One region of the Achromobacter seleniivolatilans genome, then DNA from elsewhere that is predicted to be linked to it. Evidence: predicted binding sites of a transcription regulator. Region 1 holds the regulator's gene; each other region holds the start of a gene.

Evidence for each region. Region 1 encodes LexA, which represses DNA repair genes until DNA is damaged. Its sites were predicted from a motif close to ACTGTATNNNNATACAGT; they were not measured.
Region 2: the regulator LexA is predicted to act here: its motif matches at 2,606-2,623, upstream of RAS12_RS04535 (VRR-NUC domain-containing protein).
Region 3: the regulator LexA is predicted to act here: its motif matches at 1,563-1,580, upstream of RAS12_RS12540 (DNA topoisomerase IV subunit B).
Region 4: the regulator LexA is predicted to act here: its motif matches at 2,995-3,012, upstream of recA (recombinase RecA).

What each region holds. Positions count from the first base shown of each region.
Region 1 covers NZ_CP132976.1:727,958-732,493, reverse strand. Annotated here, with positions in the region: gene uvrB (excinuclease ABC subunit UvrB) at 1-526, opposite strand, end outside; gene RAS12_RS03315 (amino acid aminotransferase) at 636-1,835, shown strand; gene lexA (transcriptional repressor LexA) at 2,007-2,654, shown strand; gene lon (endopeptidase La) at 2,806-4,536, opposite strand, start outside.
Region 2 covers NZ_CP132976.1:1,024,093-1,028,628, forward strand. Annotated here, with positions in the region: gene RAS12_RS04520 (GMC family oxidoreductase) at 1-484, shown strand, start outside; gene RAS12_RS04525 (c-type cytochrome) at 497-1,819, shown strand; gene RAS12_RS04530 (hypothetical protein) at 2,037-2,441, shown strand; gene RAS12_RS04535 (VRR-NUC domain-containing protein) at 2,638-4,281, shown strand; gene RAS12_RS04540 (ATP-dependent DNA helicase) at 4,278-4,536, shown strand, end outside.
Region 3 covers NZ_CP132976.1:2,814,659-2,819,194, reverse strand. Annotated here, with positions in the region: gene rho (transcription termination factor Rho) at 1-1,008, opposite strand, end outside; gene trxA (thioredoxin TrxA) at 1,125-1,451, opposite strand; gene RAS12_RS12540 (DNA topoisomerase IV subunit B) at 1,776-3,737, shown strand; gene RAS12_RS12535 (YcxB family protein) at 3,737-4,333, shown strand; gene parC (DNA topoisomerase IV subunit A) at 4,379-4,536, shown strand, end outside.
Region 4 covers NZ_CP132976.1:3,086,078-3,090,613, forward strand. Annotated here, with positions in the region: gene RAS12_RS13870 (LysR family transcriptional regulator) at 1-887, shown strand, start outside; gene recX (recombination regulator RecX) at 979-1,665, opposite strand; gene recA (recombinase RecA) at 1,790-2,851, opposite strand; gene RAS12_RS13885 (response regulator transcription factor) at 3,199-3,888, shown strand; gene RAS12_RS13890 (sensor histidine kinase) at 4,004-4,536, shown strand, end outside.

The DNA.
Region 1 (4,536 bases):
CTGTGCCCACAATGATCGTGTCACGGCGTTCCAGCAGGCTCTTGGTGGCCGAGAGCCGCATCTGCTCGATGTGTTCATTGATGGACGAGTCTTTCTCAATGAACAGATCGCGCGTCGGCACATAGGCCTCGGGCTGGTAGTAATCGTAGTAAGAGACGAAGTATTCGACAGCGTTCTTCGGAAAGAACTCCCGCATCTCCGCGTAGAGCTGCGCGGCCAGAGTCTTATTAGGGGCCAGAACCAGCGCGGGACGGCCCATCTGGGCAATCACGTTCGCCATCGTGTAGGTCTTGCCCGAGCCAGTCACCCCCAGCAGGGTCTGAAACATCAGGCCGTCCTCAACCCCTTGCGTCAATGCTTCTATAGCTGCGGGCTGATCGCCGGCGGGCGGATAGGGCTGATAAAGGTGAAACGGGCTGTTGGGATAATCGATGAACCCTGGCCCCGCAACGGGACCGGCCCCTCCCCCCGAAATGGGGGCTTCCACAACAGGGGCAACGGCAGCCGCGTCCGCACTCTTGTCCATTGCACCACTCGGGTCTATTGAACTCTTAGGCATGCTAGACTGTTCCAGGGTAAACCCCCCATTATCCACAGCACACCGTACTGCGTCCACCCATCCTCATCAGAGTCCCATGAGCACCCTTTTCGATTCCGTCGAACTCGCGCCGCGCGACCCCATTCTTGGTCTGAACGAACAATACAACGCGGATACGCGTCCGGGTAAAGTAAACCTGGGCGTGGGCGTGTACTACGACGACCAGGGACGTATCCCGCTGCTGGCCGCAGTACGCAAGGCTGAAACCGCCCGTATTGAAGCTGCCGCTGCGCGCGGCTATCTGCCGATTGAAGGCATCGCCGGCTACAACCAGGGTGCGCAAGCGCTGCTGCTGGGCAAGGATTCCGCGCTGGCTGCCGCCGGCCGTGTGCTGACCACCCAAGCACTGGGCGGCACGGGCGCACTGAAGATCGGCGCCGATTTCCTGCGCCAGTTGCTGCCCACCTCCAAGGTGCTGATCAGCAACCCCAGCTGGGAAAACCACCGCGCACTGTTTGAACGCGCCGGTTTTGAAGTTGGCACGTACTCGTACTACGACGCGACCACCCGCGGCTTGAATTTTGACGCCATGCTGGCGGATCTTAAGGCCGCGCCGGCCAAGACCGTCGTCGTGCTGCACGCTTGCTGCCACAACCCGACCGGCGTGGACCCTACTGACGATCAGTGGAAGCAGATCGCCGCAGTCGTGAAAGAAAACAACCTGGTCCCGTTCCTCGACATCGCCTATCAGGGCTTTGGTGAAGGCCTGACGGAAGATGCTTCGGTCGTGCGCATGTTCGCCGACCTGGACATGACCATGTTCATCAGCTCGTCGTTCTCCAAGTCGTTCTCGCTGTACGGCGAGCGCGTTGGCGCCCTGACGGTAGTGGCTGGCAACAAGGAAGAAGCCACTCGCGTGCTGAGCCAGTTGAAGCGCGTCATCCGCACCAACTACTCCAACCCGCCCACCCATGGCGGCACGGTTGTGTCGACCGTTCTGAACACCCCTGAGCTGTTTGCCATGTGGGAAGAAGAGCTGGCCGGCATGCGCGATCGTATTCGCCTGATGCGCAAGCAACTGGTCGAGAAGATCAAGGAACACGGCGGCAAGCAGGACTTCAGCTTCGTGCTGGAACAGCGCGGCATGTTCTCGTACTCGGGCCTGACCTCCGCGCAAGTGGATCGCCTGCGTGAAGAACACGGCGTCTATGCCGTGTCCAGCGGCCGCATCTGCGTGGCTGCACTGAACAGCGGCAACATCGACAAGGTTGCCGCCGGTATCGCAGCAGTGCTGTAAAGCGCTAACGCGCTTTGCTAGCCGGCCCTTTGCGGGGCGCTGCTTGCTGCTATAGAACGGAGCCCAAGGGCTCCGTTTTGCTTTGCTGCCCTTCCCCTGGCTTGCTTTTTTATGCTGCGTCCCCCAGAATGACGCTGTATATATGTACAGTCCGCTCACCCCGGAATCGCCATGGCCAGCAAACTCACTGATCGCCAACAACAAATCCTGGACCTCATCAGGCAGACCGTCACGCGCACCGGCTTTCCGCCGACGCGTGCCGAAATCGCCCAAGCCCTCGGTTTTCGTTCCCCCAATGCAGCAGAAGATCACCTCAAGGCTTTAGCCCGTAAAGGCGCCATTGAGCTGACCGCAGGCGCGTCACGCGGTATCCGCCTGAAAGACTCCTCGCCCGCCGCATCGCAAGCCTCTTTTGTGCCCTCGCTGGCGCAACTGCTGCTGCCGCTGGTTGGCCGTGTGGCTGCAGGCAGCCCCATTCTTGCTGCCGAGCACGTCGAACGCGAGGTGGGCGTCGACCCGCACCTGTTTGCTCAAGCGCCCGACTACCTGCTAAAGGTGCGCGGCATGAGCATGCGCGACGCTGGCATCCTGGAAGGCGATCTGCTTGCGGTTAAAAAAGCGTCTGAAGCCCGCAATGGCCAAATCGTTGTGGCCCGCTTGGGCGACGACGTCACAGTCAAGCGACTCCAGCGCACCAACGGCCATATCGAGCTCCTGCCCGAAAACCCCGACTTCCAAACGATCATCGTCGAAGCTGATCAGGAGTTCGCGCTTGAAGGCATCGCTGTCGGCCTGATCCGCACACACGCGCTGCATTAGTGCGTGTGGGCCGGGCCAGGGAATTAACGGCACCAAGCATTCGCTTATTTTCCTGCCTGCCCTCCACAGCAAGACCCAAAAACAAAACCCCGCCAATGAGCGGGGTTTTGTATTAGAGCGCCCCTTTACGAAGGCGCCCTTGGGGTGGGGATCAGTGCTTCAACACCGGATCGGTCGAACCAGGCTCAGCTGGTTTGGCAACCAGAGGTTCCTTGACGGCTTCTTCCTCAGCCAAGGGCTCAGGCAGACGCTCCAAGGCCAGCTCCAGAACCTTGTCGATCCAACGCACCGGAACGATCTCAAGGTGGTTCTTGACGTTATCCGGGATCTCCGCCAAATCCTTGACGTTTTCTTCCGGGATCAAGACCGTCTTGATGCCGCCACGATGGGCTGCCAGCAGTTTTTCCTTCAAGCCGCCGATTGGCAACACTTCGCCGCGCAACGTAATTTCGCCGGTCATAGCGACATTGGCGCGCACAGGGATGCGTGACAAGGCCGACACCATGGCCGTCGTGATCGCGATACCCGCAGACGGACCGTCCTTGGGCGTCGCACCTTCCGGCACGTGCACGTGCATGTCGTGCTTCTCGAACACGCTGTCGGCAAAGCCCAGACGGCGAGCCCGCGAACGCACCACGGTACGAGCAGCTTCGACCGATTCCTTCATCACGTCGCCAAGCGAACCCGTGCGTTGGATGACGCCCTTACCCGGCATGTCCGCGACTTCAATCGTCAGCAGGTCGCCACCGACTTCCGTCCAGGCCAGACCAGTGACTTGGCCAATCTGGTTTTCCTTTTCGGCCATACCGAAGGCGTAGCGGCGCACGCCCAGGAAATCGCTCAGGTTGTCGCCCGTGACATTAACCGCCTTGGCCTCAAGGGTCTTGCCCTCGGCCTTCGCACGATCCGTCTGGGTCAGCAGCTGTTTGATCACCTTGCGGCAGATCTTGCCCACTTCGCGCTCAAGCGCACGGACACCAGCTTCGCGGGTGTAGTAGCGCACGATGTCGCGCAGCGCGCTGTCGTCCACGGTCAGTTCGCTATCCTTAACGCCGTTGTTTTTCATCAGCTTGGGCAGCAGATGGTCGCGGGCGATATGGATCTTTTCCTCTTCCGTATAACCGGACAGGCGGATCACTTCCATACGGTCCAGCAGGGCCGGCGGAATATTCAGCGTGTTGCTGGTCGCGACGAACATGACGTCCGACAGGTCAAAATCGACCTCGATATAGTGGTCCTGGAACGTATGGTTTTGTTCCGGGTCCAGCACTTCGAGCAATGCCGACGACGGGTCGCCACGGAAGTCCATGCCCAGCTTGTCAATTTCATCAAGCAGGAACAACGGATTGCGAACGCCAACCTTCGACATGTTCTGAACAATCTTGCCCGGCATCGAGCCAATGTACGTACGACGATGGCCGCGAATTTCGGCTTCGTCGCGCACGCCGCCCAGCGCCATGCGAACGAACTTGCGGTTCGTTGCCTTGGCGATAGACTGCCCAAGCGAAGTCTTACCGACGCCCGGAGGGCCTACCAGGCACAGAATCGGCGCCTTGATCTTGTCCACGCGTTGTTGAACGGCAAGATATTCAAGAATACGTTCTTTGACCTTCTCCAGACCATAGTGGTCGTTATCCAGCACCGTTTCCGCGTTGCTGATGGAGTTGTTGATCTTGCTCTTCTTTCTCCAGGGGAGATTGATGAGCGTATCGATATAGTTGCGCACCACGGTGGCTTCAGCCGACATGGGCGACATGAGCTTGAGCTTCTTCAGCTCGGCATCGGCCTTCTTACGCGCCTCTTTCGGCATGTGGGCAGCGATGATCTTCTTTTCAAGCTCTTCGATGTCCGCGCCTTCTTCGCCCTCGCCCAACTCCTTCTG
Region 2 (4,536 bases), 300 kb from region 1:
GCGCTACATGACGATTGGTATTTCCGGTTCGGTGATGTCGTACCGCGACGCGTACCTGTCGCTGGACCCGACCTACAAAGACGCCTACGGCCAGCCCCTGTTGCGCATGACGTTTGACTGGCACGACAACGAATTCGACATGCTGGGCTACATGGGCAAGCGCATGGAAACCGTGGCCAAGGCCATGAATCCCGAGAAGTACTTTGTGGCGGTGCGCAAGAAGGGCGCGCGGTATGACACGCGCGTCTATCAAAGCACGCACAACACGGGCGGCGCGATCATGGGTTCGAACCCCAAGGAAAGCGTGGTCAACAAGTATCTGCAAAGCTGGGATGTGCCCAACGTGTTCGTGATGGGCGCTTGCGTCTTCCCGCAGAACATGGGCTACAACCCGACCGGGCTGGTGGGCGCCTTGGCCTATTGGGCCGCGCAGGCAATCCGCGATCAGTACTTGAAGAACCCCGGCCCGCTGGTCCAGGCTTAAGGAGACGGAACAATGATTAAGCAGACCATTGTTGCGGTTGTCTCCGCCCTGGCCGCAAGCATCGCCACGGCTGCGTTCGCCGCCGACGGCACGCCGGCCGCACCCGATGCGCAGATGATCAAGCAAGGGGAATACCTGTCGCGCGCCGGTGACTGTATTGCTTGCCACACGGCGGGCGGCGGCAAGCCGTTTGCCGGCGGACTGGGCATTGAGTCGCCGCTGGGCACGATCTATTCGACCAACATCACGCCGGACAAAGAGACGGGTATTGGCAACTACACCTACGAGGACTTCGACCGGGCCGTGCGCCACGGCGTGGCCCGCGATGGCCATTCGCTGTATCCGGCCATGCCGTATACCGCCTATGCCAAGGTGACGCCGGAAGATGTGAAGGCCCTGTACGCCTACTTCATGCACGGCGTTGCGCCAGTGAAGCAGGCCAACAAGGACACCGACATCAGCTGGCCCATGTCGATGCGTTGGCCGTTGACCGTCTGGCGCTGGATGTTTGCGCCCGACGTGGCGGTGGCGCCTGTCACGACCGACTTGAAGGGCGCCGACCGCGAAGCGCTGTTGCGCGGCCAGTATCTGGTGGAAGGCCTGGGGCATTGCAGCACTTGCCACACGCCGCGCGGCGTGGCCTTGCAGGAAAAGGCGCTGACCGACGCGGATGGCTCCGCCTTCCTGTCGGGCGGCGTGGTGGAAGGCTGGCTGGCCAAGAACCTGCGCGGCGATATGACGGATGGCCTGGGCAGCTGGAGCAAGGAAGACATCGCAACCTTCCTGAAGTCCGGCCGCAACGGTCATTCGGCGGCGTTTGGCGGCATGGCGCAGGTGGTGCAAGAAAGCACGCAACACCTGACCGATGCCGATCTGAATGCCATCGCGGTGTATCTGAAGAGCCTGCCTCCGGTGAACAAGGACGCCACCAAGCCTTTGGCGTATGACCCGTCGGTGGCGCAAGCGTTGCGTTCGGGCAAGGACCAAAGCGATGGCGCCATGGCCTTCCTGAACAACTGCGCGGCCTGCCACCGCAGCACGGGCAAGGGTTATACCGAAACGTTCCCGCAATTGGCGCAAAGCTCGACGGTGAATTCCGCCGATCCCACTTCCTTGATCCACATCGTGCTCAAGGGCGCGCAGATGCCTGGCACAACGGCGGCGCCAACCGCTTACGCGATGCCGGGTTTTGACTGGCGCATGAGCGACAAGGAAGTCGCTGATGTCGTGAGTTTTGTGCGGTCCAGTTGGGGCAACAAGGGCGCGGCAGTCAGCGCGTCTGAGGTTGCCAAGGTGCGTAAAGCAGTCGGCGCGGCGGCTCAACCGGCACGCTAAAACGCATCGTTATCGCGTTCGCTTGATCAAGCAGCGCCGGAAAGCTCAGGCTTTGCGGCGCTGTTTTTCTTGATTTCAAAATCCTCTGATGGTTGGTCCGGCACCACACTGCTGCAATGCGGCGTTCTATTTGTGGTCACCATTGAAGAGGTGCGGCATGCGTTGGCGCGAATTGGCAATAGATCTATGGCGGGGGCGAGGCAGACAGCCATGGGGCGTGACCGCGATCGCCGTGGTTGTGTCAGCGGAAGCCGTGTGGATGCTGTGGCAGGTGGTGCCAATGGTGTGGCTTGAGCTGCCTATGCCCATGGCGTTGGCGGCTGAATTGGCCTATGTAATCCTGATACTGCTGGCTCGCCTTGCGGCGGGCGCCGGCCTGTTGCTGGGCTTTGCCTGGGCCAGGCCCGTGCTAGCTGCGGCGCTGCTGGCGGCCACGGTTTATCTCTTGAAGGCCGGCTTTCAAGTAGAGCTGTCGTATTGGGTGCCAGACTTGACGCATACGATGACCCTTCTGGTGCCGGTCATGATGAAAGGGCTGTTCTATCTGGTGCTGGTGGTCTTGCTGTACATGCCGCGTGCCAGCGCCTATTTGGCACGCCAAAGATCTGCGAGATCCGCTTGACACGGATCGCCACAACAACCCGCCGCGGCGGGTTTTTTGTTGGCCGGCCCATCTGTCTGATTCGCCTGCGCAGCAGCGCCGCAAGACATCGGCAGGTTTTGCCTATCCGCAGCTTCGCTTTCCAAACATGCCGGACGCAGTGTGAAAAAACGCCTGCTATTATTACTGTATAAATAAACAGTTAGTCCGCCAGCCGATGTTTGCCCCGCACCGTTTCTACTATCTGCACAACTTCCAGCGCGCATTGGCATGGGTGGGCGACCGCTATGCAGACTTGTTGGATGCCGACGAACGCCGTTTTCTGACGGATTTCGGGGCGTTGCCGCAAGCATCCCAAGCCCTGATCGTGCGCATGCTGATGCGGCGAGGGCCTTGGTTTCGCGCCCGCGGGCTAGTCTACGAAGAAATTCCCGACATTGATGCGGCGGCCACGCCTTTGGTGGCGCTGGCCTGGCTCGACCCGCGGCCGCTGATGACCGTGGACGAGCTGTTCGGCTTGCACACCAAGCTGGAATTGGGGCGAATGTTTGCAGCCGTTCCGGCTAAAGCCGCTGCGCGCAAGGCCGACCTTCTGGAATCCGTTCGCGCCGAAAACGGCGACGCGCAACCCTATGCTGCCTGGAATCCGGAGTCGCACGAATCCGTCTGGCGTGTGATGGTGGGAGACCTGTGCGAACGCTTCCGCCTGATGTTCTTCGGGAACTTGTACCAGGATTGGTCGGAATTCGTGCTGGCGGATCTGGGCGTATTTCAGTACGAGGCTGTGCCGTTCGATCAGTCATCGCGGGCCTTTCAAACCCGTGCTGATGTCGATGGCTACCTGGCCTTGCACGCGTGCCGTTTGGCGCTGGAAGACGGCGCCGAGCGCGTTGCGCTATTGCAGGCGGTTGAAGATTGCGTCAGCCCGAACCCCTGGCTGGAGAAGCGCCGGGCCAAGGTCTTGCTGCGGATCGGGCAGGCCTGCGAACGCGCGCAGGACTGGCCGGCGGCGCAGCAGGTCTATGAACGTTGCGCCTATCCCGGGGCGCGCCACCGGCGCATCCGCGTATATGAACGCATGGCGCGGTTTGAAGAGGCTCTGGCGCTGGCCTTGCAGGCGCAAGATGCGCCCGAAAGCGAAGAAGAATCCCAGCGCGTGGCGCGCATGCTGCCGCGTCTGTATCGCAGCGTGGGGCAGGGCAGGCCGGCGCGCCCGGCAGCCCCTGTCTTGCAACGCATGGATTTGACGTTGTTGCGCCCGGCGGCTCCCACGGCCGTGGAATACGTCACGCGAGATCATCTGCATCAGGACGACGCGCCCGTGCATTACGTGGAAAACGCGCTGATCAATTCTTTGTTTGGCCTGCTGTGCTGGCCCGCTATCTTCGCGCCGTTGCCGGGGGCGTTTTTCCATCCGTTCCAGCGCGGCCCGGCCGATCTGGACGCGCCAGATTTTCATGCACGCCGTCAGGCGCAGTTCGCGGACTGTCTGGCGCAACTGGACACGCCAGACTACCGGAACACAATCCTGCAACGCTATGCCGACAAGTCCGGCGTGCAGTCGCCCTTTGTGTTTTGGGGCGCCTTGTCCGAAGCGCTGCTGACGCAAGCATTGGAATGTCTGCCCGCTGCGCACTTGAAGCTGTACTTCACGCGTTTGCTGCGCGACGTGAAGACCAACCGTTCCGGCCTGCCGGACCTGATCCGCTTTTGGCCCGCCGAACGCCGCTATGAGCTGATCGAGGTCAAGGGGCCGGGCGACAAGCTGCAAGACAACCAGATCCGTTGGCTACAGTACTGCGTGTCGCACGGCATGCCAGTGCGGGTGTGCCACGTCAATTGGCAAGAGAGCGCCGCATGAGTTACGCCGTGGCGGTACGCGCTTTATGTGAATTCACTGCGCGCGCAGGTGACTTGGACCTGCGCTTTACGCCTGCGCCGACTGGGCTGGAAGGCATGGCGGGCCACGCGGTCGTGACGGGCCGGCGCGGGCCCGCGTATGAGACGGAAGTCGCGCTGTCCGGCCAACACGAGAATCTGCTGGTGCGAGGGCGCGCCGACGGTTACGACCCCGTGGCGAACCAGCTGGAAGAGGTCAAGACCTATCGCGGTCAGC
Region 3 (4,536 bases), 2.1 Mb from region 1:
CTTGAATTCTTCGTAGATGACTTCGTCCATGCGGCTGCCGGTTTCGATCAGCGCCGTACCCAGAATCGTCAGCGAACCGCCTTCTTCCAGGTTACGAGCTGCGCCGAAGAAGCGCTTGGGGCGTTGCAGGGCATTGGCGTCCACGCCGCCCGTCAGCACCTTGCCGGATGCCGGCACCACGGTGTTGTAGGCACGGGCCAGACGAGTGATCGAGTCCAGCAGGATCACGACGTCCTTTTTCATTTCGACCAGGCGTTTGGCCTTTTCGATGACCATTTCAGCCACTTGCACGTGACGGGTAGCGGGTTCGTCGAAAGTCGACGCCACCACTTCGCCACGCACCGTGCGTTGCATTTCGGTCACTTCCTCGGGGCGCTCATCGACCAGCAGGACGATCATGACCGCGTCGGGGTAGTTGGTGGTGATGGCATGCGCAATGTGCTGCATCATCACCGTCTTGCCGGACTTGGGGCTGGCGACGATCAGGCCGCGCTGGCCCATACCGATGGGGGCGAAGACGTCCAGAATACGGCCCGTCAGGTTTTCTTCGCTCTTGATGTCGCGTTCCAGACGCATCGTCCGGTTCGGGTGCAGCGGCGTCAGGTTTTCGAACATGATGCGATGCTTGATCGCTTCAGGCGCTACGCCGTTGACCTTGTCCACTTTCACCAGAGCAAAGTAGCGTTCGCCATCCTTGGGCGTGCGCACTTCACCTTCGATCGAGTCGCCGGTGTGCAGGTTGAAACGGCGGATCTGCGACGGCGAGATGTAAATGTCGTCCGTGCTGGCCAGATACGAGGTCTCGGGCGAGCGCAGGAAACCAAAACCGTCGGGCAGGACTTCCAGCACGCCGTCGCCAAAAATCTGCTCGCCCTGTTTGGCGCGCCGTTTCATGATGGCGAACATCAGCTCCTGCTTACGCAGGCGGTTGGCGTTCTCGATTTCCAGGCCAGCGGCCATTTCCAGCAGCTGCGAGACATGCAGCGCCTTCAGTTCGTTGAGGTGCATCGCGGTGATTGGTGGGGAAAAGTAAAGGAGGGGTCTGGCGGCGCGCCACGGACGGGCTCGCGCGGGTTTGAATGAGCGCCGCCCCCGGGGCGGCGCCTTCGTTCACAGCACGCAGTTTACAACGCGCCGTCCAGGAATGCGGTGAGTTGCGACTTCGACAGCGCGCCAACTTTGGTGGCGGCGGCTTGGCCGTCTTTAAAGAGCATAAGGGTAGGAATGCCGCGGATGCCGTATTTGGTGGCGGTACCCTGGTTTTCGTCCACGTTCAGCTTCGCGATCGTCAGGCGACCTGCGTACTCGTTGGCGACTTCTTCCAGGATCGGGGCAATCATCTTGCAGGGGCCACACCAGGCAGCCCAGTAGTCCACCAGCACTGGCTGGCCGGATTTCAACACATCGGCATCGAAGCTCGCGTCACTGACGTTCTTGATTTGGTCGCTCATGATGGTGATTCTCGGTTCGGCAGCAAAAGGCGCGTGAGAGACGCGCCTTGCCGTTGTTCTTGTTTGTGGAATGGACTAAAGCATACCACTGTCAATAACAACAGGCATACCACTGTTAATAACAACAGGGTTTGCAGGATTTGTGTAGGATGTTGCGGCGCAGTTGTCGCGTTTATGAGGGATCAACCCCGGCGCGCTGGCTGTGACTGTCATCATCCTACCGAATTCGGTGCTGGTCAGGTCGTGCGCATCCCACCCGGAGCCGCGCAGAATCTAGGCTTAACCGTAAAATGTCGGTTTTTTTCCACAGATGTTGGGGATAACTTGGCCACTCCACGTTACACCGAGGCGTCCATTCGCGTCCTTAAGGGGCTGGAGCCCGTGCGCCAGCGCCCGGGCATGTACACCCGCACCGAAAACCCTCTGCACGTTGTGCAGGAGGTTATTGATAACGCCGCAGACGAGGCCTTGGCTGGCTACTGCAAACAAATACAGGTCACGCTGCACCTGGATGGCAGCGTGTCCGTCGAGGACGACGGGCGGGGCATTCCCGTCGGTCTGCATCCCGAAGAGCACGCGCCCGTTGTTGAACTGGTCTTCACCCGCCTGCACGCGGGGGGCAAGTTCGACAAGGCGGGCGGCGGCGCCTATGCCTTCTCCGGCGGCCTGCACGGGGTGGGCGTTTCCGTCACCAACGCGCTGGCGACCCGGCTGGAAGTCGTGGTCTGGCGCGATGGCGCGGTAAATCGTCTGGTTTTCAAAGGCGGCGACGTCGATGAGCCGCTGGCGCCCTACGATCAGGGTGGCCGCAAAAAATCCGGCACCCGCGTGCGCGTCTGGCCGGACCCGAAATATTTCGACAGCCCCAATATTCCGTTGGGCGAGCTCACGCACTTGATGCGCAGCAAGGCCGTACTGCTGCCCGGGGTGAAAGTCTCGCTGGTCAACGAAAAGACCGGCGACACCAAGACCTGGCAGTACCAGGACGGGCTGCGCGGCTATCTGGCCGAGGCCCTGTCCGGCGCCGAATTGATGGTGCCGTTCTTTGAAGGCCAGCAATATGCTGGCGCCGATCACGAGAACTTCGCCGAAGGCGAGGGCGCCCAATGGGTCGTGGCCTGGACCGAGGACGGCAACGCCGTGCGCGAGTCCTACGTCAACCTGATCCCCACGCCTGCTGGCGGTACGCACGAATCCGGCTTGCGCGAAGGCTTGTTTGGCTCGGTAAAGAGCTTTGCTGAACTGCACAGCTTGTTGCCCAAGGGCGTGAAGCTGCTGCCTGAAGACGTCTTCGCCCGCGCCAGCTTTGTGTTGTCGGCCAAGGTGCTGGACCCGCAATTTCAGGGCCAGATCAAAGAGCGCCTAAATAGCCGTGACGCGGTGCGTCTGGTGGGCGGCTTTGCCAAGAGCGCGCTGGACCTGTGGCTGCACAGCAATGTGGAGTACGGCAAGAAACTTGCCGAGCTGGCGATTCGCCAGGCGCAGGCGCGCCAGCGATCCGCCCAGAAGGTCGAAAAGCGCAAGAGCTCGGGCGTGGCTGTGCTGCCCGGCAAACTGACGGATTGCGAGTCCAGCGATGCGACCCGCACCGAAGTTTTCCTGGTCGAGGGCGATTCCGCAGGCGGTTCCGCCAAGATGGGCCGCGACAAGGAATTCCAGGCCATTCTGCCGCTGCGCGGCAAGGTCCTGAATTCCTGGGAAGTGGACCGCGACCGGCTCTTTGCCAACAACGAAATTCATGACATCTCCGTAGCCATTGGTGTGGACCCGCATGGCCCAGGCGATACGCCGGATCTGTCCGGCCTGCGCTACGGCCGCATCTGCATCCTGTCCGATGCAGACGTTGACGGCTCTCACATTCAGGTTCTGCTGCTGACGCTGTTCTACAAGCACTTTCCCAAGCTGGTCGAAGCCGGGAATGTCTATGTGGCCAAACCGCCGTTGTTCCGGCTGGACGTGCCGGCGCAGGGCAAGCGCCCGGCCCGCAAGATCTATTGCCTGGACGAAGGCGAGCTGGAAGCCGCGCAAGACAAGTTGCGCAAGGAAGGCGTGCGGGAAGGCGCCTGGGCAATCAGCCGATTCAAGGGCCTGGGTGAAATGAATCCCGAGCAGTTGTGGGAAACCACCATGAATCCGGACACGCGCCGGTTGCTGCCCGTGGGTTATGGCGATCAGACTCCTGAAGACACCACCCGCATGTTCGACATGCTGATGGGCAAGGGCGAGTCCTCGCAGCGCCGCGCCTGGATCGAAGAAAAGGGCAACCTGGCGGAGCTGGATATCTGATGACGTCCGCCTTGCCCGGCCAAGCCCGGATGACCGTCGACATGACGGCTGATGACTACGCGGAGTTCGCCGCCTACGTTTACAAACGCCCCGAGCTGCGCCGCCGCCGCTACCGGTCGCACCTGCGATTCGGGGTGTTGATGATCGTGGCTTTGCTGGCCTACCTGATCTGGCAAACATGGGATGGCAAGGGGCCAAATTGGGGCCAATTGCTGCCGGTGTACTTCCAGGGATTGGCGGTGGGCTTGGGCATTCTGGCGCTGCTGGCGCTGGCGTATGAGTTTGTGCTGCCTCCGCTGGTCAGGATGAACACGCGCCGCATGCTGAAAAAGCGGCCCGATGATTTGTTCCTTGGCCGTCATCAGCTGGATTTCGGGCCCGACGGCATTTTGGATACCACTGCCACGGCCTCCGGGCGCATGGAGTGGTCCGATATCCGCCGGGTGGAAGAAACCCCGCAGCATCTGTACGTCATCCTGGGCACCTTGCAAGGCGTGATCATTCCCAAGCGCGGCCAGGACGCCGCTACGTTAGAGGCAGTGCGCGCCCAATTGCGCGCGCATGTCGCTGATACGCAGCTGGCGCCGTCCGCTTGAGGCGCATTGACGCCGTTCCGATGAAATTGTCTACCTGAACACATCATGACCGACAGCAATCAACCCGGTTTGTTCGACTCCAACCTGCCGCCTGATGGCGATGGCGACGCCAATGCCGCCATCACGCTGGCGCGTTACGCCGAGCAAGCCTATCTGGACTATGCGGTTTCCGTGGTGCGCGGCCGCGCCTTGCCCGACGTGGG
Region 4 (4,536 bases), 2.4 Mb from region 1:
CCGCCATCCGCGAGGGCGGCAGCCTGCAAGAAGCCGCAGAACGCCTGCACCTGACCCAGTCTGCCCTGTCGCACCAATTGCGCGATCTGGAAACCCGGCTGGGCACGCCACTGCTCAATCGGCGCACCCGGCCAGCGCGGCTGACAACCGCCGGCTTGCGCGTGCTGGCGCTGGCCGACGAAGTGCTGCCCCGCATCCGGGCCACCGAACGCGAATTGCAGCGCCTGGCGGCTGGCCGTACGGGCAGGCTGCATCTGGCCATTGACTGCCACTCCTGCTTCCAGTGGCTGATGCCGGCCTTGGATGCCTTCCGGGTCCAATGGCCAGACGTGGCGCTGGATTTGTCAGCGGCTTTCTCGTTCGCCCCTCTGCCAGCCTTGGTGCGCGGCGATCTGGACCTGGTCATCACGTCTGACCCGCAACCGCTGGAAGCGGTCGAGTATTTGCCGTTGTTCAAGTACGAGTTGGTGTTGGCCGTGTCGGAATCGAACCCGCTGGCCAGCTGCAAATTCATCATGCCGGACCAGTTGGCCGATCAGACCCTGATCACCTATCCGGTAGACAAGCAGCGTCTGGACATCTTTACCGCCTTTCTTGACCCTGCCGACGTGGAACCGGCCGCCATTCGCAAAGCGGAACTCACACCCATCATTGCGCAGTTGGTTGCCAGCAACCGGGGCGTGGCGGCGTTGCCCAATTGGGCGCTGACCGAATATATGAATCAGGGCTGGTTGCGCTTATGCCGTTTGGGTCCGCAAGGGGTCTGGCGCACCTTGTACGCTACCGTGCGCAGCGAAGATACGGACACCTCGTATATCGACGAATTTCTGACCATTACGCGCGACGTGTGCTTCAAGACGTTGTCGGGTATCAAGTCGGCAAAGTGAACTAGCGCGCCCCTGCATTTGGGGCCCTGAGACATGAAAAAAAAACCGCCCTACGGGGCGGTTGGTGTTTGGCGGCAGACAGACGCAGCGCTCAGTCTTCATCACTGTCGCCCACGATACGGCGGATCACATCATGCGCAAAACCACGGCTGGCCAGGAAACGCGCCTGCTTGGCATAGGCCGCGCGATCAGCTGGCTTGGCGTCAAAGCGCTTCTTCCAGACTTCCAGCGCACGGTCATATTCCGTGGCGCGAAGTTGCTCGCGGAATTCGGCGACCTGGGTATCGTCCACACCGTGTTGGCGCAGCTCTTGCACAATGCGCGCTGCCCCCTGACGCGAGGCGCGCCGGTGTACCAGACTTTGGGCAAAGCGCTCCGTAGATAACCAGCCTTCTTTTTCCAGCGCGTCCAGCGTGGCTTCGACCTCGCCGGCGTCTTCGGCATAGGGCGCGAGCTTACGCGACAACTCTTCGCGCGCATGTTCGCGCCGCGATAGATAACCCACGGCGCGCATTTTCAGCGACGGGCCCTTACGCGCTTGCTTGCCGCCCTCTGCGGAAGACGCTTCGCCAGCGGCGGCTCGGCGTTCGCGTTCGGCGCTACGTTGCTCCGAACTGCGTTGCCACTGATCAGGTTCGCCTGCGGACGCTGCGGCTTCTTGTTCGCGGCGCGCATCCGAACTCCGCCGCAAGCCTTGCGGCTTGGCGACGGTTTCAAATTCGTCATCCAACTTGGCGCGAAGACGGTCGGCTGACGCGGGGGTCGATTTCCAGCTCATGCGCTTCCTGCGTGCTATGCATTACGGCAGGCCCGTCATGGCGCCTGCCGCAAGTCATCGGGCCAGGCCCGATCGCAATGGGCTGCCGCCTGCAACGCTATGCAAGCGGCAACGGGACCAAAGCTTACTCGGCGGTGTCTTCCACCGTGGGCACGAATTCTGCGGCGCGGCTGACGATGCCCTGGTTCTCGCGAACGCGGTTCTCGATTTCAATCGCGATTTCCTTGTGCTCTTTCAGGTATTCGCGGACATTGTCCTTGCCCTGGCCGATACGGTTGCCGTTGTAGCTGTACCACGCGCCGGCCTTGTCCACCACATTGGCGGCAACGCCCAGATCAATGATTTCGCCTTCGCGCGAGATGCCAGTGCCGTACATGATGTCGAACTCGGCCTGCTTGAACGGAGGCGCGACCTTGTTCTTCACGACCTTGACGCGAGTTTCGTTACCGACAACCTCGTCGCCCTTCTTGATGGAACCGATGCGGCGGATGTCCAGACGCACCGAGGCGTAGAACTTCAGCGCGTTACCGCCGGTGGTGGTTTCGGGGTTGCCGAACATCACACCGATCTTCATGCGAATCTGGTTGATGAAGATGACCATGCAGTTCGTGCGCTTGATCGTGGCGGTCAGCTTGCGCAGCGCCTGGCTCATCAGGCGAGCCTGCAGACCGGGCAGCGAATCGCCCATTTCACCTTCGATTTCAGCCTTGGGGACCAGGGCCGCGACCGAGTCGATGACGATCAGGTCGACGGAACCCGAACGCACGAGCGCGTCAGTGATTTCCAGCGCTTGTTCGCCCGTGTCCGGCTGCGAGATCAGAAGGTCGGTCAGGTTGACGCCCAGCTTGCTGGCGTACTGCACGTCCAGCGCATGTTCCGCGTCGACGAAAGCGCAGGTGCCGCCAATTTTTTGCATTTCAGCAATGACTTGCAGCGTCAGCGTGGTCTTACCCGACGATTCCGGGCCGTAGACTTCGACCACACGGCCGCGCGGCAGGCCGCCAACGCCCAGTGCGATATCCAGCCCCAGGGAGCCCGTGGAAACCACCTGGATGTCGTGCGAGACCTCGTTGTCGCCGTAGCGCATGATCGAGCCCTTGCCGAACTGCTTTTCGATCTGCGAAAGCGCGGCGGCAAGCGCCTTAGCCTTTTCCGATGCGGCGGCCTTGGTGGTTTTGTCGTCCATGTAGAGTCCTGTCTGTAACGTATCTGGTGTCTTAGGGAGTGCCGCAGGGTCTAGCGGGTGTCTGTATTTGATCAGCTACTTTTGATCGGCTACTTTGATCAGCCGAGCTTTTAGCTACGGATCAGATTATGGCATCGGATTGTACTGTATATAAAAACAGTGTGCCAGTATTTTGCACGTATACCCTGGGTGGGCAAGCTTGTCGCCGTATGACAGAATCCCAAACGAAACCGGCGTTTCGTCCCCTGACCGCCGCCGGGCCACTCACAAGGTGGAAAGCCTCCCAAAGAGGGGTAGCAAGCGTGCAAAGCGCTGGCGGCACAGGGGTCCTATTCCTTAGCAAACCAATGCGTATTCTGATCGCCGAAGACGACAGCATTCTTGCCGACGGCCTGTCACGTTCATTGCGCCACAACGGCTATGCCGTCGATGCCGTGCGGGATGGCCTGGCCGCCGATTCCGCATTGGCCGCTCAAGCATTCGACCTGCTCATCCTGGACCTTGGCCTGCCGCAGTTGGCGGGCCTTGAGGTGCTGCGCCGGCTGCGCGCCCGCAATTCCGCCCTGCCCGTCCTGATCCTGACTGCCGCAGACAGCATCGAGCAGCGGGTCAAGGGCCTGGATCTGGGCGCCGACGATTACATGGCCAAGCCCTTTGCTCTGTCCGAGCTAGAGGCGCGCGTGCGGGCGCTGACCCGGCGCGGCGCGGGCGGCGGCGCGACGATGATCAAGCACGGCCGGCTGCTGTTCGACCAGACCGGCCGCGTCGCCATCGTGGACGATCAAACCCTGGACCTGTCCGCGCGTGAAGTCAGCTTGCTGGAAATTCTGCTGACGCGCAGCGGCCGTATGGTCAGCAAAACCCAATTGGTTGACCACCTGTGTGAATGGGGTGAAGAAGTCAGCACCAACGCCATCGAGGTCTACGTGCATCGCCTGCGCAAGAAACTTGAGCCCAGCGGCGTGAAGATCGTGACGGTGCGTGGCCTGGGCTATTGCTTGGAGCGTGACCAGGGTGCCGCGTACCTCGCAAGCTGAGCCGGCGTCTCCAGAGCCGCTCAACCAGGAAGCGCTGGATGTCATGCAAGCCGGGTCCAAAGGCCCGAGCTTTGCGCCGCCCCAGCGTTCGTTGCTGGGCGAGATCCTGGATTGGATGCTAGCCCCGCTGTTCCTGCTGTGGCCCATGAGCGTTGCCATCACCTATGTGGTCGCGCAAAACATCGCCAACGTGCCCTACGACCGCGCGCTTGCCAATAATCTGCACGTCCTGACGCGGCAGGTTCACGCGCAAGACGGCCGCGCCGTGCTGAAGATGACAGACCCCGCGCGCGATGTGCTGCGCGCCGACGAAACCGACAGTGTGTTCTGGCTGGCGCTCGGCAGCCGTGGTGAATACCTGGGCGGCGACCGCGCCCTGCCGCTGCCCGCCACTGTGGGTCAACCTCGACCCGGCGAGGTTCAGTACGAAGACGACACGATGCGCGGCTTCGGCATCCGGCTGGCATACACCTGGGTCGATCTGAACCTGCCCAATACGCAGCCCGCGCTGCTGATCGTGGCCGAGACGGGCGAAAAGCGCACGCAGTTGGCCAACGACATCATCAAGGGCGTGATCATTCCGCAATTTGTCGTGCTGCCCATCGCGGTGCTGCTGGTGTGGTTCGGGCTGTCGCGCGGCGTAGCTCC